Regions from separate parts of the Paenibacillus sp. FSL K6-1566 genome, predicted to be linked through region 2. Evidence: riboswitches for the same ligand, from Rfam matches in the RefSeq annotation. Region 2 holds a riboswitch; each other region holds the start of a gene.
The links. A riboswitch is a leader RNA that binds a small molecule or an ion and turns the genes downstream of it on or off. The one in region 2 is predicted to bind cyclic di-AMP.

Region 1 (4,212 bases), 2.1 Mb from region 2:
TCGTGACATGTATTGGATGGAGAAATCATCTTCTCCTATGTGGTACTTGGGCTGCAGCCGGTCATTCATTCTCTCTAACTCCTTTGCACACGCGGATCCGATTCTATTGTCATTCGTGAAGCCTGATATACCTGAACAGGTCGGAGACAACGGATACGGCTAGTTGGGTTCGTAGAAATTTATATATCATGGCTGCAGCCGATCTTCAAGGGCTTTGGCTGCAATCGGCAGCATTTTTTATAAGCGCTTACATCTTCATGCGGTATCAATCGAATAAGCAAACTTGAAACTTACTAAAGCGGAGGTAAGCATGAAACAAACAGAAGAAGCAATATGTCCCGACTTGCCTGTAATCCCGGAATACACAGTAATGATCACAGACTATGGCGCAGTAGGAGACGGCGTTTACGACAATACCCTGGCATTTCATCAAGCAATCGAAGCTTGCGCAAAGGCAGGAGGGGGGAAGGTGGTCATCCCTCCGGGGATCTGGCACACCGGTCCGTTAACCCTGCAGAGCCGGATTGAGCTTCACGCTTCTGCCGGCGCGCTTGTCATGTTCAGCAAGCAATTCGAAGCTTATCCGATCCGGATGTCTGCTTATGAGGGCCGGCAGATGTTCCGCTGCCAGTCTCCGCTCGATGGAGAAGGGTTGGAGGATATCGCAATCACCGGCAGCGGCATCTTTGACGGAGGCGGCGAAGCCTGGAGGCCCGTTAAGCAAGGGAAGCTGACGGAAAGCCAGTGGGATCGATTAATTCATACCGGCGGCGTCGTGGATGACGGGGGACTGTGGTGGCCAACGCCGGCTGCCCGGGACGGGATGGAGAACCTGGCCCGGATCGAACAAACAGGCAGCCGGAATCCCCAGGATTATGAGTCTGTCAGAGACTATCTGAGACCCAATCTGCTCAGCTTGAGAAACTGCAAGCGGATTCTGCTCAGCGGCCCTACCTTTCAAAACTCCGCAGCCTGGTGCCTGCATCCTTGGGCATCGGAGCAAATTACCATTCAGAACATTACCGTCCGCAATCCATGGTATGCCCAGAACGGGGACGGACTGGACATCGATTCGTGCAAATACGTGACCGTGGAAAACAGCTCGTTTGATGTAGGAGATGACGCGATCTGTCTGAAGTCCGGAAAAAATGAAGCCGGGCGCCTGCTGGGAAAGCCGAGTGAGCGCATCAGCATCCGGAACTGCACCGTTTATCACGGCCACGGCGGGATCGTTGTCGGCAGTGAAATGTCCGGAGGCATCAAGGATGTGCACGTATCCGATTGCACCTTCATCGGCACCGATATCGGCATCCGGTTTAAAAGCTGCCGCGGACGCGGCGGCGTGGTCGAAAATATCTTCATCGAACGGATCCGGATGCGGGAGATCGACGGGGATGCCATCTCCTTCAATTTATATTACGAAGGGAAAGCCGGCTCCGGCGAATACCAAGCGGAAGCGATGCTCCCCGTTACCGAGGAAACCCCCGTGTTCCGCAATATTGTTATTAAGGATATCGTCTGCAGCGGCGCGCATACTGCGCTCCTCATCAACGGCCTGCCGGAGATGCCGGTGGAGAACGTGACGGTGATGCGGTCGGCCATCACAAGTCGGGAAGGCATTGTATGCCGCAATGGAAAGAACCTGACGATTCAGGATATGGTCCTTCGCAATCAGGAAAATCCGCTCCTTCTCTTTCACCAGAGCCGAAATGTACAGGTGGTGAACGTCAAGGGGGAAAGCGACTCGCTGGATGACCGCTTGCTTGTGGTTACCGGGGAACGGTCCGGGCAAATCGAATGCTCGGGGCTGCATGCCGATAGGGCAGGACAGATTATGATTTCTTCTGAAGTGGAACCGGAGGAGGTCGTGATCAAGTAGCTTTGCTGTTGGATGCATTAAGGTTTAGAAGGGAGGTGATCGAATTATAACCGTTGCAATCTCAATATGATAAGGAGGTACGCCATTGAAAGCTGCAAAATGGCTGAAGCAAATGCTTGTTCTATCGATGAATTTGCTAGAAGCCGGCCCCCCTAGGTGTCGGCTTCTTGCATGGAGGATTTTTCGCCGCGCTTAGAAAACGGAAACAATTTTAACATAAATGTCATGACTATGTGACCTTTCATATAGTAAAAACACTGTTAAAACTCTTTCGATTCGACGGCGATATCTAAAAAACGATAGATTTATCGGATATTATTGACAGTTTGCTAGCTTGTATACTATATTAAGAAAGGGTTACAAAATGTTAATGAATTTTGCCGAATTTCGCTAGAGAAAACGGGGGAACCGTCCTGGGTGAATTATTCTTGTAGTAGAGGGAATATAGGTGACCTTCAGCCGAACCCTTAGCTAACTCCGTAGGCATCGAAGGAGAGAATATATTTTGAAGAAATTGGTCATTTCTTTGCTAGGATCCGCAATCATTTTTTCTTCCGGTGCCGTGACAGCGTTTGCCGATCAGCAGCCTAACTTTCAGCAGCAAGTGAAGCAGTTAGTAGGAACACCGTACAAGTGGGGCGGAACAACCACAAGCGGATTTGATTGCTCCGGATTTATTCTGTATATGTTCCGTAACTTTGATCTTGACCTTCCGCGCACTTCCCAAGGACAAGCCCAAGTAGGCGTGCATGTAGACCAGGAAGAGCTGCGTGTCGGTGATCTGGTATTCTTCAACACGAACGGCAAGGGAATTTCACATGCTGGCGTTTATATTGGAGACGGGCAATTCGCACATGCTTCAAGCAGCAAGGGTGTTCGAATCAGCAAGCTTAGCGACTCTTACTATAAGCCACGTTATGTTACCGCACGCCGGGTGTTAAGCCAAGAGGAATATGCGAAGCTGGTAGGAAGTGTTAGCTAGATCAGCTCATCTTTGATCTTGATCCGGCTCTCTGCACAATGATCGTCTTGCAAGTCCTGGTAAGGAATTCTATGATCGATTTTCAGTGATTGCACCGAATACATACATAATCTTGATGATGACCTCTGTATACGACAGAGGTCATCTTTTTTTGTGCCGGTCATGTGGAAGATTGGCATCGGCTAATTCATAGCTTGTGTCGTTTCAATGGCTGTCAGAGATGCTCGGTTATCACGGAAGCATTGAACAAGCGAACAGGCTGCAGGTCCATAGCGACCGGCAGCCTGTGTAGTGATGATCGGAAGGATGGACTCATCCACGCTTCAACCTTTATTACGGATCACTCTTTGATCACCGCTTCGTTCATGGCGCCTTCGATATCATCACCGTAGACTCTGAATATACCGAGCCGCCACAATGCCGCACCTTTCAGCTGATAGCGCTTGGCCAGACCAAGCTTGTCGTCGATGGAGTTCTCCGTTTCGCTGCCCAGGCTAATTCCAAGCAGAAGCTTGTCCTTAGGGGCTCCGGCATCAAGTGCAAGCTGAATAGCCTGCTGCACTTGCGTGTTCGGTTCCGGCTTCCGGTCTTTGGTGCCAACCGGGTGATACTGGTATGCCATGATAATCAGATCGTCGGCAATCGATGCAAGCGTTTTGTAATCATAGCCTTTATAGGCGCTGTTTAACGGAGGTACGGCCAAGGACAGGGCAGTCCCTTTCGGCAAGGCAGCTCTAAGGTCCTTCACGTATTGGTTCAGCAGCTTCTGCTGGGAGGCGGCATCCAGCTTGAAGCCCAATCCTTCGAAATCCAGCACGACTCCGCCGAACCCATTGTCCGCAACGGCGGCGGTAATCCCGTCGATCGATTTCATCCGCAGCGAGGCGTCGCTCATCATTTTTGTCAGTTCGCCGTTACCGTCCAGTGTATATACCATCAAATAGGGCTTAATGCCCTGTCCTTCCGCATCGGCCACAAGTGTCTGGGGCGTGATGTCTCCGGCGGCTTCCGGCATGCGGTATTCAACCCCTTGAAGGGTGAATTCGCCGTTACGGTCAATTCGGCTCCAGCCAAAGGCGACGGAATTCATCCATTGAATAATATCCCGCTCCTTAAAGGATTCAATGGCATAGAAGGCCCGCAGATGCATTTTGCTTTTTGGTGATTTGAGCGATACGGTGCGCGTTGCCTGATTCCACCTTACGGAAGCCCCGAATTGGCTGCTGAACGAGCTGAGCGGAATCAGCACGCGTCCTTCGCGCATGATCGGCGCTGCGGGCAGCTTGACGTTCTTCTTATTCACCACGGCGGTGGTGCTGCCGACTCTGAGCTGAACCTCGGTTGTGTTATC
Region 2 (4,212 bases):
CGGCATCCGTACCGGGATACAGCGGAATGAACCAATCCGCCCATTGGCCGGTCTGATTTTTATGAACATCGATGACGACGACCTTCGCACCCCGCTTGCGGGCTTTTTCGGCGAGCACCACCTGATGCATGTTCGTGCTGACGATATTGCCGCCCCAGACGATGATCACATCGGCGTTCACCGTGTCTTCAGGGACCGTCCCCCCGTTGAAGCCCATGACCGATTTCCAGCCTTCGTTTCCGGCCGAATTGCAAATGGACTGCTTCAGCTTGCTGGCGCCCAGCCTGTTGAAGAAGCGGCGGTCCATGCCGTCTACGCTCAAGATGCCCATGTTCCCGTAGAAGCTGTAAGGCAGGATGCTTTCCGGACCATCCGATGCAATCAGCGCCTTGTACCGGTCCGCGATTTCCCGGATCGCCTCGTCCCAGCTGATCCGCTCAAATGAGCCGGCCCCTTTCGGGCCGGTCCGGCGCAGCGGATACAGGACACGCTCCGGATGGTATACCCGGTGAGCCATATTGCGGACTTTATTGCAGATCGCGCCTTGCGTGATCGGATGGTCGGGGTTGCCTGTAACCTTTACGATTTTCCCGTTCTCTTTATGCAGCAGCAGGCTGCAAGTATCCGGACAATCCAGCGGGCAAACCGCCGGAAATACGCCGTGTTTCTGATGAATCAATTTGTCCTCTCCCCCTTGTCCTCCAGCCTCTTTCGTATCCCCTTATCTTAAAAAAAATCAGCCTTATCGTAAAGTCATACATTTTTTTCTAAAGATGTGATTCACCCCTCGAACTCCCGGGTATATTTCTATCAAGAGCAAGGATGAGAAACCCAGACCCTTTCTCCTCCTCGCCATATCATGGACCACTCCCAAAAATTCGCCATGCATGTATCTCCTCCCCCGAGATACGGCATGGCGAATTTACATTACGGCCGGCTCAAGAAGCGGCCGCGAATGCTCTCTTCGGCTTGCTTCTTCGATAGGAGCATCCTCTTTTATCTGCACGCCTACCTTTTCCCCTCACCGCGTTTTCTGCTTTCCCTACCGCGCTTTCAGTTTCCAAATCTTCGCATTCAGCGATTTATTGCGTAAATCTGCAAAATAATGATCCCGCGAAAGTCCGTATCCTATGTAATCGCTTACTTATGGATCATTCGGTTCCTTACTGCCGAAAATAGCGGCAAAAGGCCGTTTTACAATCGAATGCCGCAGGCGTAATATACTATTCAGATTTCAAATCCAATATAATCTCACAGTTGATTCGCCGAATTTCCAGAGAGGAAAATGGGGGAACCGAAGCGTATGCCTGCCGATGCGGCAGCCATACTATGGGGTGAATCCTGAATAACCGCGGCCGGTCCCGCGCGGCATCAGGTAGGGCGACTCTCGCGCCCGAATCCGACAGCTAACCTCGTAGGCGTTAATGGGAGGGTTGTGAACTTGTGCAAAAAACACAGGCTCTAACCTGTGTTTTTTCTATGCCAAAAATCGAAAAATCGAAATGGAGATGCATCCCATGCCCGGCCCTTGACCATTCACCCAAGCCACATAGCTTTATGCTTTTTTGGGGAGAACGACCCAAAATCCAAATCGAATCGGTGGTGAAACACGATGCTATCTTCCATCAAGCGCTTCCTCATCGGAAGACCGCTCAAATCCAATGAATTAGGCGATCAAAAATTGAATAAAACCAAGGCCCTGGCGATTTTGTCATCCGATGCCCTGTCATCCGTCGCCTACGGCCCCGAGCAAATCCTGCTGGTGCTGATGACTGTCGGCGCGGCTGCCTATTGGTATTCCATCCCGATCGCCATCGGCGTTCTCGTCTTATTGCTGGCGCTGATCCTATCGTACAGACAGATCATCTTCTCTTATCCGCAGGGCGGTGGAGCCTATGTCGTGTCGAAACGGAATCTGGGCATGTATCCAGGCCTCGTTGCCGGAGGCTCCTTGCTCGTCGACTATATCCTAACCGTTGCGGTCAGCGTATCGGCCGGGACGGATGCGATTACGTCGGCTTTTCCCGAGCTTCGTCCCTATAACGTCGGGATCGCCGTGCTGTTCGTCCTGTTTCTTACTGTGCTGAACTTGCGGGGCGTGACGGAATCCGCCTCGATCCTGGCCTATCCGGTCTACCTGTTCGTGCTGGCCTTGTTTATTCTGATCGGCGTCGGTCTCTACGATATTGCAACCGGCCACGCTTCGCCGGACCTGCACACCAAGATCGGCACGCCCGTCGCCGGACTGAGCCTGTTTCTGCTCCTGCGGGCGTTCGCTTCAGGCAGCTCCGCGCTGACCGGGGTCGAAGCCATATCCAACGCCATCCCGAACTTCAAGGAGCCCGCGCCGAACAACGCCGCCAAAACCCTGGCCGCGATGGGCTCCCTGCTCGCCCTGTTATTTTCAGGGATCGTATTCCTGGCCTATTATTACGGGGTCAGCCCCAGCGAAGAGGTGACGGTTGTCTCCCAAATCGCCGAGCATACCTTCGGCCGGAACGCGCTGTATTATTTCATTCAGGGGACTACTGCGTTAATCCTGATCCTGGCCGCCAACACGGGGTATTCGGCATTTCCTCTGCTGGCCGTCAACCTGGCAAAGGATAAGTTCATCCCGCGAATGTTCACGGTCCGGGGGGACCGCTTGGGGTATTCCAACGGCATCATCATCCTTGGCCTTCTGTCCATCGTGCTGATCGTGGCCTTCGAGGGCAAAACCGAGCATCTGATCCCGTTGTACGCCGTCGGCGTATTCATTCCGTTTACTTTGTCGCAGACGGGAATGATGGTGAAGTGGATTCGCGAGAAGCCTCAAGGCTGGATCCCCAAGCTGGTCATTAACACGACGGGGGCTGTTATCAGCTTTGCGGTAACGTTGATCTTTTTCTTCACGAAATTTGCCCAGGTGTGGTCGGTGCTTCTGTTTCTGCCGCTTATCATCTGGATTTTCACCCGGATTCGGAGTCACTATGAAGCGGTCGCCGATCAGCTGCGGATTACGACCTGCGAGCCGGCAAAGCCGATCGAAGGCAACATTATTATCGTGCCGGTAGCCGGCATTACGCATGTGGTGGAGAACTCGCTCAATTATGCCAAATCGCTGTCCGCTGACCAAATCATCGCCGTTTACGTGAATTTTGAACGGGAAGACCAGATTGCTTTCGAGGAAAAATGGAAGAAGTGGCAGCCGGACGTCCGGCTGGTGACGCTGCATTCGCCATACCGAAGCATCATCTCGCCGCTCACTAAATTCATCGACACGGTACAGCGCAAGGCCAGCGAGTCCGACTACCAGGTGACGGTCGTCATTCCACAGTTCATTCCAAAGAAGGGGTGGCACAACTTCCTGCACAATCAGTCGAGCTTGCTCATTCGCGCTCATCTGCTTTACCGGCGGGATGTTATTCTTACAACGGTTCCTTATCATTTGAAGAAATAGCTGCAGCCCGGACCCATGGCGGGGACGGGCTTTTTTCTGCCTTTGCATCCGGTTCGCTTCCCACATCCGCTCCCAAGCGGCTGATGCTGATTCTTCTGAGATGGATTGGGAAGAGACTGGTAATTTACCGAAGGAAAGCGTACGCGCATGGCCGCCAACACCTTCGACATAGGCTTTTTTCTGGGGACAGGCAGCCTTAGGCTTTCAAAGCGTCTTATTTTTCTTTATAATGTCGGAATGGATGGGTCATGCATCGGGGAAATCTATCTAAATAAACATCTAGGAGACTCCATTTATGAGCTTGAAACACAATCTGCTTCGCAAGAAGCCGATTCCGCCTTTGACAGGCGGAGAAGTGCGTTCCGCATTGAAGAAACAGCTCGGCGTCATGGACTTGATCGTCCTTGGCGTCGGTTCTATCGTGGGAACGGGAATTTTCGTATTAACCGGCGTGACGGCCGCCACCCATGCCGGTCCGGGACTGATCTTGTCATTCCTCCTGGCAGGGCTGGTATGCGCCTTCTGCGCACTATGCTATGCCGAATTCGCCTCCACCGTGCCGGTAGCCGGCAGCGCGTATACGTACAGCTACTCCGCCTTTGGGGAAGGCCTCGCTTGGCTGATGGGCTGGGATTTGCTCCTGGAATACGGCTTTGCAAGCGCCCTCGTATCCAGCAGCTGGTCGGGGTATGTGCAGAGCATTCTGTCCGGGTTCAATATTCATCTTCCTGTTGCCATTACAAGTGCCTTCAATCCTGCGAAGGGCACATACG
Region 3 (4,212 bases), 640 kb from region 2:
CAGATTCACGACTTCCGTCTCAAACCGCTCCACATTGTCGTTGGAGCCGATGACGACCATAACATCGCCGGCGTTGACCACGTCCATCGCCGTCGGCGCGACGATAATGCCGGATCGCTTGTTGAGGGCGACCACCGTGACACCGTAACGGACGCGCGTGTTCAGTTCGCTTAACGTCTTGCCGTCCATACAATCGGTTACCGTCATTTCCACGATCAAATAATCCTTAGATAATTCGATATAGTCGAGCAGATTCGGCGTAACCAGCTGGTGAGCCACACGGATTCCCATATCCCGTTCGGGGAAGATGACCCGGTCCACACCCAGCTTCTGCAGCGCCCGGCCGTGCAGCACGGAAATCGCTTTGGCCACGACGGTCGATACGCCAAGCTCCTTGAGCAGGATGGCGGACAGAATGCTCATCTGGATATCGTCTCCGATCGCGACGATCCCGCAGTCGAAGTTGCGGATGCCGAGCGATTTCAGCATCTCCTCATCCGTAGCATCGGCGACCACCGTATGGGTCAGATACTCGCTCATATCCTCGACGACCTCTTCGTTCCGGTCAATGCCGAGAACCTCATAGCCTAGTTCCATTAGTTCCAGTGCCAGACTCGAGCCGAACCGCCCCAAACCGATCACTGCAAATTGCTTTGGTTTCATGTCTCTCCTATACTCCTTATCCAATAATCATTTTGCCTTCCGGATGACGATACAATTCTTTACCCTTTTTCGGACCGAGTGCATAAGCCAGCGTCAGCGGACCTAGACGTCCGGCAAACATCGTTAAGCTGATCAATATTTTGCCGAACACCGTCAAATCCGGCGTTAATCCCATCGACAAGCCGACGGTACCGAAGGCCGAGGTCGTTTCGAATAGAATCTCCAGGAAATCCGCATCCTCTGTCGTGGACAGGATCATGGATACCGTCAATACGAGCAGCAGCGCAAGAAGCGCAATCGTTAACGCCTTTAAGACCCGCTCCTGAGCGAGGCGAAACCGGAATAAGACGATGTCCTCACGCCCTCTCATCATTGCGAATACGGCCCCTACCATCACCATAAAGGTTGTCGTCTTGATTCCGCCCCCGGTCGATCCCGGCGACGCTCCGATAAACATAAGTATAATAATGAAAAATTGCGTAGCTTGCCTTAGGCCGCCGATATCAATCGAATTCGCGCCCGCTGTTCGCGGACTGACCGATTGGAAGAACGAGGCGAGCACTTTACCTCCCCCGTCCAAGGAGCCCAGCGTTAACGGATTGGTGAACTCAAAAATAAATATGATGATCGCCCCGATGAAGATCAACGCCCCCGACATCGAGAGAACGACCTTGGAGTGAAGCGACAGCTTCCTTTTTTGACGGAAATCGATCAAATCGGATAATACAACGAACCCGATGCCGCCGGATATGATCAACAGCATGGATACGATGTTTACCAACGGATCATCGACATAATCCGTGAGACTATGAAAATCACCGAACAGATCGAAGCCTGCATTGTTAAACAGCGAAACGGAATGGAACACCCCAAAATAGAGGGCTTTTCCAATAGGCATATCCCATGCCCAGCGCAGTGTAAACAGTACGGCAGCGCACGCCTCGAAGGTCAAGGAATAGATAAACACCCGCCGGATCAAACGAACGATCCCTTCGATGGAGGACTGATTCATCGCTTCCTGCAGAACAAGCCGGTCCTTGAGCGATATCCTCCGCTTGAATACCAGGGCGAACAGGGTTGCCATCGTCATAAACCCGAGCCCGCTGAGTTGAATGAGCAGAAGGATCACCGTATGTCCGAAAGCACTGAAGCTTGTGCCTGTATCCACGACAACAAGCCCGGTCAGACAGACGGCGGAAGCCGCCGTAAACATGGCGTCAATCCCGCTGATCGGTTCGCCGGTCCTGCTGGATACGGGCAGCATGAGCAGAATGGTACCGACCAGGATCGCCGCCGCAAAACCGAGCGCAAGGATCTGCGGAGGTGACAGCTTAAGCCACTTCATTTTTGAGTTCAAAGTTTCACCTTCTCCAAAAAAATCAAAGAAAAAAGACACTGGAAAACAGTGCCCTTCACGGTCTGGTTCCTGTGCAACAGCCTACGAGGTTAGCTGACGGATTCGGGCATTATCACAGGCCGCCCTATCCATGATCCGAAAGAGATCATGAAATTCACCCCAATTACATGGTTCCCCCGTTCTCATTACGAAATTCGGCTGGTTTATTCGGTTCCTTGAAGCATGATGTGATTATAACGCAATCCGGAAGCGAACCCAACGTCGTTTTTTTACCAAAAAGTCTTTAAATGAGCGCGAATTGGGCATATTCAAGAGTACAAGGATATGGTTCTCTAACGTTTTCGAAACCTTTCATTCATTTTCAGCGTTTTATTTCATTATTGGCCCTTTGGGATAAGCAGGGCTTGTTCTTCATATGTATGTTATATTGACTCTATGATCCGCTTTTTGCGGGGCCGGTTATTCATATCGGAAAGCACTAAAATTAAGAGGAGGAATTTCATGAACCGTGCCGAAGAGCCCCTGAAGCTGACACCTAACCTAAAGAAGCTTATCGCACCGGCCATCATCGGTCTGATCCTGTTTCTTATATTCCAGGTACTCCCATCCACTTCCTTCGAGTCGACCGATACGCCCTATCCGCAAATCATTTCCAAGGATGAGGCTGCGCAAGCGGCGTCACGGTTCGCTCGCGAACGTTTAGGGTTTCCTGCTTCCGAAGGGCAAGACCCCCTTGTTACATACCAGTCCAACTCCGAGCTGTACGGATATTTGGCCAAGGAAAAGAAGCTAAAGGAGTATAACAAGAATTACGAAGCCAAATACCCATATGACGTATACCGCGTCCGCTTCACCTTGCCGGGTGGCGATGCGCTGAACGTGGATGTGCATATGCAGAATGCCGGCATCGCGGGATTCTCCTATGATTCCGCCCGCTCCAGTTACGACAGGATCGAGCTGAATCAAGGGGAGGTCCGGAAGCAAATGCTGCTTCTGGTTGAGGAAGGCATGACGCTGGCCGAGAAGCAGGCGCTCGCGGAGCCGTGGCTCAAGTGGGCCGGATACGATGCGACGCAGCTGCAGCTTTCTACCCGGGAAGGCGAACCTAAGCTGAGATATACCGTCACGGAAGCCGCCATCGGGGATTCGAGGCTGCAGCTGGCATTTACCTTTGAACATGGGACACTGCGTTCCTTCGAGCCCGCGTTCTCGGTTCCGGCAGCGCATGCTGCCTATGTGAACAAGCAGACGCAGGATGCAACGCTGCTGACGCTGGTCGGGTACGGTTTGTTTACGCTTGTGCTCGGTATCCTGGCCATCGTCTACAGCGTCAAGACCAGAGCCTATACCTCGTTTAAGCGCGGTATCCTGCTGTCCGTCCTGTTGTTTGTCATCCAGATGCTGAATACGTACAACCTGGTTCCGGTCTTTAAGGCACAAGGAATGTCCGAGACCGGCATCATCGGGATGATGATCTTCTACGCCATCTACTCCCTCGTCTTCTCCGCCTTGCTCTATTTCTCGCTTGTCGGCGGAAGCGGTCTATGGCGGAAGGAAGACGGGCTTAATCCGTGGCCGCGTGCCAAGGAGCCCGGGTACGGCCGCTATGTCTTGGAAAGCATGAAGGTGGGCTATTTGTGGGCCCTCATTCTGCTCGGCATTCAGTCCTTGATCTTCATCGCGCTCGGCCTGACCTTGAACACCTGGTCCACGACCGATGCCTCGCAGTCGCCTTACAACATGCTCTATCCATGGCTGTTTCCGCTGATGGCTTGGCTGGCAGGCATTTCGGAGGAAGCGGTGTACCGGCTGTTCGGCATTAGAATGGTGAAGAAAATCGTGCGCAGCACCTTTGTCGCGAGTTTGATCACCTCGATCATCTGGGCGCTCGGCCATACGCTGTATCCGATTTACCCAGTCGTATCCCGCCCGATTGAGCTGGTCATTATCGGCCTGCTGTTCAGCTATATTTTCCTGAAATACGGATATATTGCGGCCATGTTCTCGCATGTCGTCTTCAACAGCATTCTCATGGGAATCAGCCTGGTCATGCTTCAAGGGACCCCTAATGTGCTAATCGGCCTGTTCTATATGGTGCTGCCGGCAATCGTGGCTTACGTGATCTATCGCTTGAATCCAACAAAAAAAGAGAAGCCGTATGTCACGACTCCTCATCACGAAGGGCATTGAGT
Region 4 (4,212 bases), 6.1 Mb from region 2:
TATCAAGGCCGGCCGCCTCCACAATCTTGCCCAAAATATTCTGGTCGATCAGAAAATTCTGTCCCAGGCTCTTCTTAAAGGAAAAGCCATGGCGGGCAATGATCTCCTTCGTGCGTCTAGGTGTCGATATATCTTCCATCCGGTTCATATCAGCTTTGGCCTCCCTCTTCCAGCTGCGCAAGCGCCGCCAGAAACTCTTCACGCGATATTTGAAACATCGCCATACGTTTATGGAACTGCTTGGAGTTGCAATACCCGATACCCAGGACATTTCCCATGAACATTCTCCGGGCTGCAGCCTCCGGATGAGCCGTCAGCCCCGCATCGATCATATCCTCCAGGCTGATCTGACTCTCCGCCCCCTCAAATGAGGTGTGGACGCGATCCAGGGCATGCCGTATAGCCTCCGGAGATGCGTTCTCGACTCCGATATCGCCCTTGCGCGTCGCATCCGCCTCCGGTATGAAGGCGTGCTTGCAGCCGGGGACATGACGGTCGATGATCTTGCGAATCCGTTCCCCTGCATGATCGGGGTCTGTCAGGATAATAACCCCCCTGCGCTCCTTCGCGAGGGCAATACGGCGCAGCGTATGCTTATTAATAGCAGAGCCGCCGGTCTCGATCGTGTCGGCATCCACCGCACGCTTGATCGCTACCGTATCGTCCCTGCCTTCAACCACAATTACTTCTCGGATCATAACGTTCTCTCTTCCTTCCCAAAAGGACACATACCGCCTGTCCGACCGTTCTCCTTGAATCGGCATCGGCTGAAACCATACGGCGTATTTTTTACATGATGGCCCCAAAATGCGACCAATACGCCGCAAAATAACAAAAGAAGAGGAGTTTCTCCTCTTCTTCATTATGATCTATTATAAGCTAAATTCGTTAGCATTAGAATGGCAATGTCATTAGAAAATGGGATTCATTAGTTCAAATCAGGCTTTACGGGACCGATCACATAAACGGTGCGCCCCGATTTCCGGCCAAAGTTCATGGCCGCTTTCAGCGAATCGTAATACACATCAATTTTATGTCCCTTAATCGCTCCGCCGGTATCCTCTGCACGGCGGAAGCCAATGCCTTCGATGTACACCCACCAGCCGATCGGAATGATGCTCGGATCAACCGCAATCGTCCGGCCCTCGGTAACCCGTGTTCCGGAAGCCGTGCGGGTTCCGATTCCCTCCTGCTCAGCGGAATATGCGGTCATTGAAACATTATTCAGCACTTTCTGGTATTTGAAATCGACACCCGCTCTGGAGATGACGTTATTCTCCGTCGCTTTGGCGGTGGATACCTTTCTAGTGCCCGTAAGCTTCGCTGGGGCAGACTTCACATTTGGAGTCGCTGCCGCTTGAAGCACGACAGGCTTCTCTACCTTCTTCGTGCCTACGGCAATAATTTTGTCCTTCGTCTTACGCTCGACCTCTTGCGAGACCTTCGTCTTGGATACGAGCTTGCCGTTATGGTACACCTTCTCGTAGTGATGAACGAGAACGCCCGGCTCGCCCCGCTGAATGACACGGTTATCACCGCGCTCCAGCGACGGATCCGCAGTCTTGATGACGCGGAACTCACGGTTCTCCTTCTCCGATACGGTCTGCTTCGTAACCCGAACGATTTGAATGTCCATATCACTGGTAAGCTTGGTGTCCTGTGACGGCTTTACTATATCTTCACCCTTGATCGTAATGCCAGCTTCTTTGAGTACACTATCGACCGTGTCCTGGGTCGTGAATATGGTTTTGGTGGTGCCCCCTACTGTTACTTTAACTGGGATTGCACGGTCAATGATAATCCGGTCCCCATCCTGGATCGTCCCGTTTAAAGGCATCGAGACCTGATCCTGCGGATTCAGCGTGATCGCTTGCTCATCCAGCAATTCCTGAAGCAACGATCCTCTGGTTTCTACCGTGGTTACGCGGCCATCGACCACAATTTGAACTTGCTTGCCCGATTGATCATGGATAACCAGCGATACGAGAAGTGATACCGTAACAGCCCCCATGGCGCCGAGCATCATCAATTGACGCAAATTCTCATGCTTCCATCGCAATGCGTAAGACATGCTGGATGATTGTGATTCATGGGTTTCTTCAGGTTGAAAAATGCCCACTATTCCATCCTCCTTCATAGTCCCGCCGTCTTAGGTAACGCATGAATGCCTTTGACGTGACTATAGCAGTTATTCTCGCAAGGCGTGCTGCTATCTATCTAACGCCCTGCGTCAATCCCCGTCTTCCCGTTCACCACTAGGAATCACCTCCTGTTTACCAACAGTATGACGACACCTTCTCCAATATTCAAAAATAAAAGAAGCCAGCGTGAAAGAGTACTAGAGGCTCTAACGTGGCTTCCTGATGATTGAAATCATGGAAATGGTATGCACGAGAATTCCCCTCTTACTTCGCTTACGGAGTTAGCTGTCGGGTTCGGACGTAAGAGAGACGCCCTAGATTCGGTCGCCCGCTCATGGCGAGGACCTTCACATTCACCCCAAAGACCCGATAAAGAAATCATATACGGCTCGTGCACGACAGTTTACCATGCACGGCAGTATCGGTTCCCCCGTTCCCCAAACTTCGGAGATTAAGCGAGACGGTTCATGAAATATGATCGCTGAAGTTTCAGCTTTGCAAACTTGCAGCTTCTTATCACTGAAAAGATGATATCCTGTTTCCATGCAGGTTGTAAAGGAACAATCAAGCACATTTTTTGATGTAAATGGTTAAAAAATTGTAAAACAATCGTCTTTTCAGGTTAAAAAACTTTAATTAATCGCAATTCCTCACTATTTCATCGCTTTTGCTCCCGTTTTCATGAAATACCAAATCGTTCCAGAGCATTTTTAGTGGTAATTTGGACCAGTTCATCGAAGGACATGCCCCGAATTTCGGCTGCCGTCTCGGCCACCAATTTCACATAAGCGGACTCATTTCGCTTCCCTCGGAAGGGGTGTGGAGTCAGGTAAGGCGAGTCCGTTTCAATGAGCAGACGATCGAGCGGAACCTTGGCCAGAACCTCCTTCGGCTGCTTGGCATTTTTGAACGTAATCGGCCCGCCGAACGAAATATGAAAGCCCATATCCAGGCATAACTTGGCCGTTTCCCAGCTGCCCGAGAACGAATGCATCACGCCGCCAACCTCATGAGCCTTCTCTTCCTTCAAAATCTTCACGATATCCTCATGCGCATCACGGTTATGAATTACAATCGGCATATGGAGCTCCCGGGCCAGTCCGATTTGGCTGCGAAGCACCCGGTGCTGCACCTCCTTCGGAGACGTATCCCAATGATAATCGAGGCCGATCTCTCCGATCGCAACGACTTTCTCATGACTGCAGAGCGAAGCGATCCATTCCAGGTCGCCCTCCTCCATCGTGATCGCATCCACGGGATGCCAGCCTACCGCCGCATATATAAAATCATATGTCTCCGCCAATTCCATCGTGGTCGGAATCGTCTCGCGATTAAATCCGATATTGATCATCCGGCTAACACCGGCTTCAAGCGCCCGGGCAATCGTCTCGTCCCGGTCCTCGTCGAATTGGGGAGCATCCAGATGGGTGTGTGTGTCGAACAGCATGTTCTCTCCCACTCCTTTCTTGTCGATCCTTGATCGTATCTTATCCGGCACAATCTTTATCATTCCGTTCTATGGTTGTCCATTATCAATGCCTCGTGCGTCCGGCCTTGAACCAGGTCCATCCATGATCCAAGCCCATGGTCCATCGAATATAACGGACTCATCCCTACCTGCGAAATAAATCCGCAACTTCGGCCGGCATCCGGTCAAGCAGCGGCTCTAACCTCTCCTCCGGGTAATATAGATAATTCCGGCCCTTATGGATCCCGCTAATGGAGCGCACGATATCGGACACCTCGGAAATTTCCCGAAGCTGGTCATGCCGGTCCAGCAGCAGAATTTGCTTCTCGTTCAGCGGCATGCCCGAATGAAACTTATCATAAGGAAGATCGGTCGGAAAATCAATCTCCACATCATATGCGGGATCAAGACCCGCCTCCCGAAACGCCTGGCGGATGGCGTCGATTGTCTCCGGGTTGCCGGTGTCGATTTCTATATATTTATAGAGCTTCCGATGGATGAATCGGCCGCATAATTCGCTAAGGAGCTGGTCTTGCTCGGCCGTCCATTGCAGAAACGCCGTTTGAATGAGCGCCTCATCCAGCCGCAGATACTGCTGAACGG

Region 1: it holds a riboswitch for cyclic di-AMP, as region 2 does, so the genes downstream of both, NST08_RS17560 (C40 family peptidase) here and NST08_RS27515 (APC family permease) in region 2, are expected to answer to the same signal.
Region 3: it holds a riboswitch for cyclic di-AMP, as region 2 does, so the genes downstream of both, NST08_RS24485 (TrkH family potassium uptake protein) here and NST08_RS27515 (APC family permease) in region 2, are expected to answer to the same signal.
Region 4: it holds a riboswitch for cyclic di-AMP, as region 2 does, so the genes downstream of both, NST08_RS00145 (3D domain-containing protein) here and NST08_RS27515 (APC family permease) in region 2, are expected to answer to the same signal.

Annotation. Positions count from the first base shown of each region.
Region 1 covers NZ_JBBOSR010000001.1:4,012,111-4,016,322, reverse strand. The annotation lists gene NST08_RS17570 (helix-turn-helix domain-containing protein) at 1-69, opposite strand, end outside; gene NST08_RS17565 (glycoside hydrolase family 28 protein) at 311-1,879, shown strand; cyclic di-AMP (ydaO/yuaA leader) riboswitch at 2,248-2,381, shown strand; gene NST08_RS17560 (C40 family peptidase) at 2,385-2,861, shown strand; gene NST08_RS17555 (stalk domain-containing protein) at 3,202-4,212, opposite strand, start outside.
Region 2 covers NZ_JBBOSR010000001.1:6,129,113-6,133,324, forward strand. The annotation lists gene NST08_RS27510 (molybdopterin-containing oxidoreductase family protein) at 1-679, opposite strand, end outside; cyclic di-AMP (ydaO/yuaA leader) riboswitch at 1,254-1,436, shown strand; gene NST08_RS27515 (APC family permease) at 1,613-3,439, shown strand; gene NST08_RS27520 (amino acid permease) at 3,735-4,212, shown strand, end outside.
Region 3 covers NZ_JBBOSR010000001.1:5,489,340-5,493,551, forward strand. The annotation lists gene NST08_RS24480 (potassium channel family protein) at 1-663, opposite strand, end outside; gene NST08_RS24485 (TrkH family potassium uptake protein) at 680-2,008, opposite strand; cyclic di-AMP (ydaO/yuaA leader) riboswitch at 2,084-2,230, opposite strand; gene NST08_RS24490 (CPBP family intramembrane glutamic endopeptidase) at 2,522-4,210, shown strand; gene uvrC (excinuclease ABC subunit UvrC) at 4,182-4,212, opposite strand, start outside.
Region 4 covers NZ_JBBOSR010000001.1:29,194-33,405, reverse strand. The annotation lists gene rsmA (16S rRNA (adenine(1518)-N(6)/adenine(1519)-N(6))-dimethyltransferase RsmA) at 1-148, opposite strand, end outside; gene rnmV (ribonuclease M5) at 150-698, opposite strand; gene NST08_RS00145 (3D domain-containing protein) at 929-2,119, opposite strand; cyclic di-AMP (ydaO/yuaA leader) riboswitch at 2,396-2,609, opposite strand; gene NST08_RS00140 (TatD family hydrolase) at 2,821-3,588, opposite strand; gene NST08_RS00135 (HD domain-containing protein) at 3,755-4,212, opposite strand, start outside.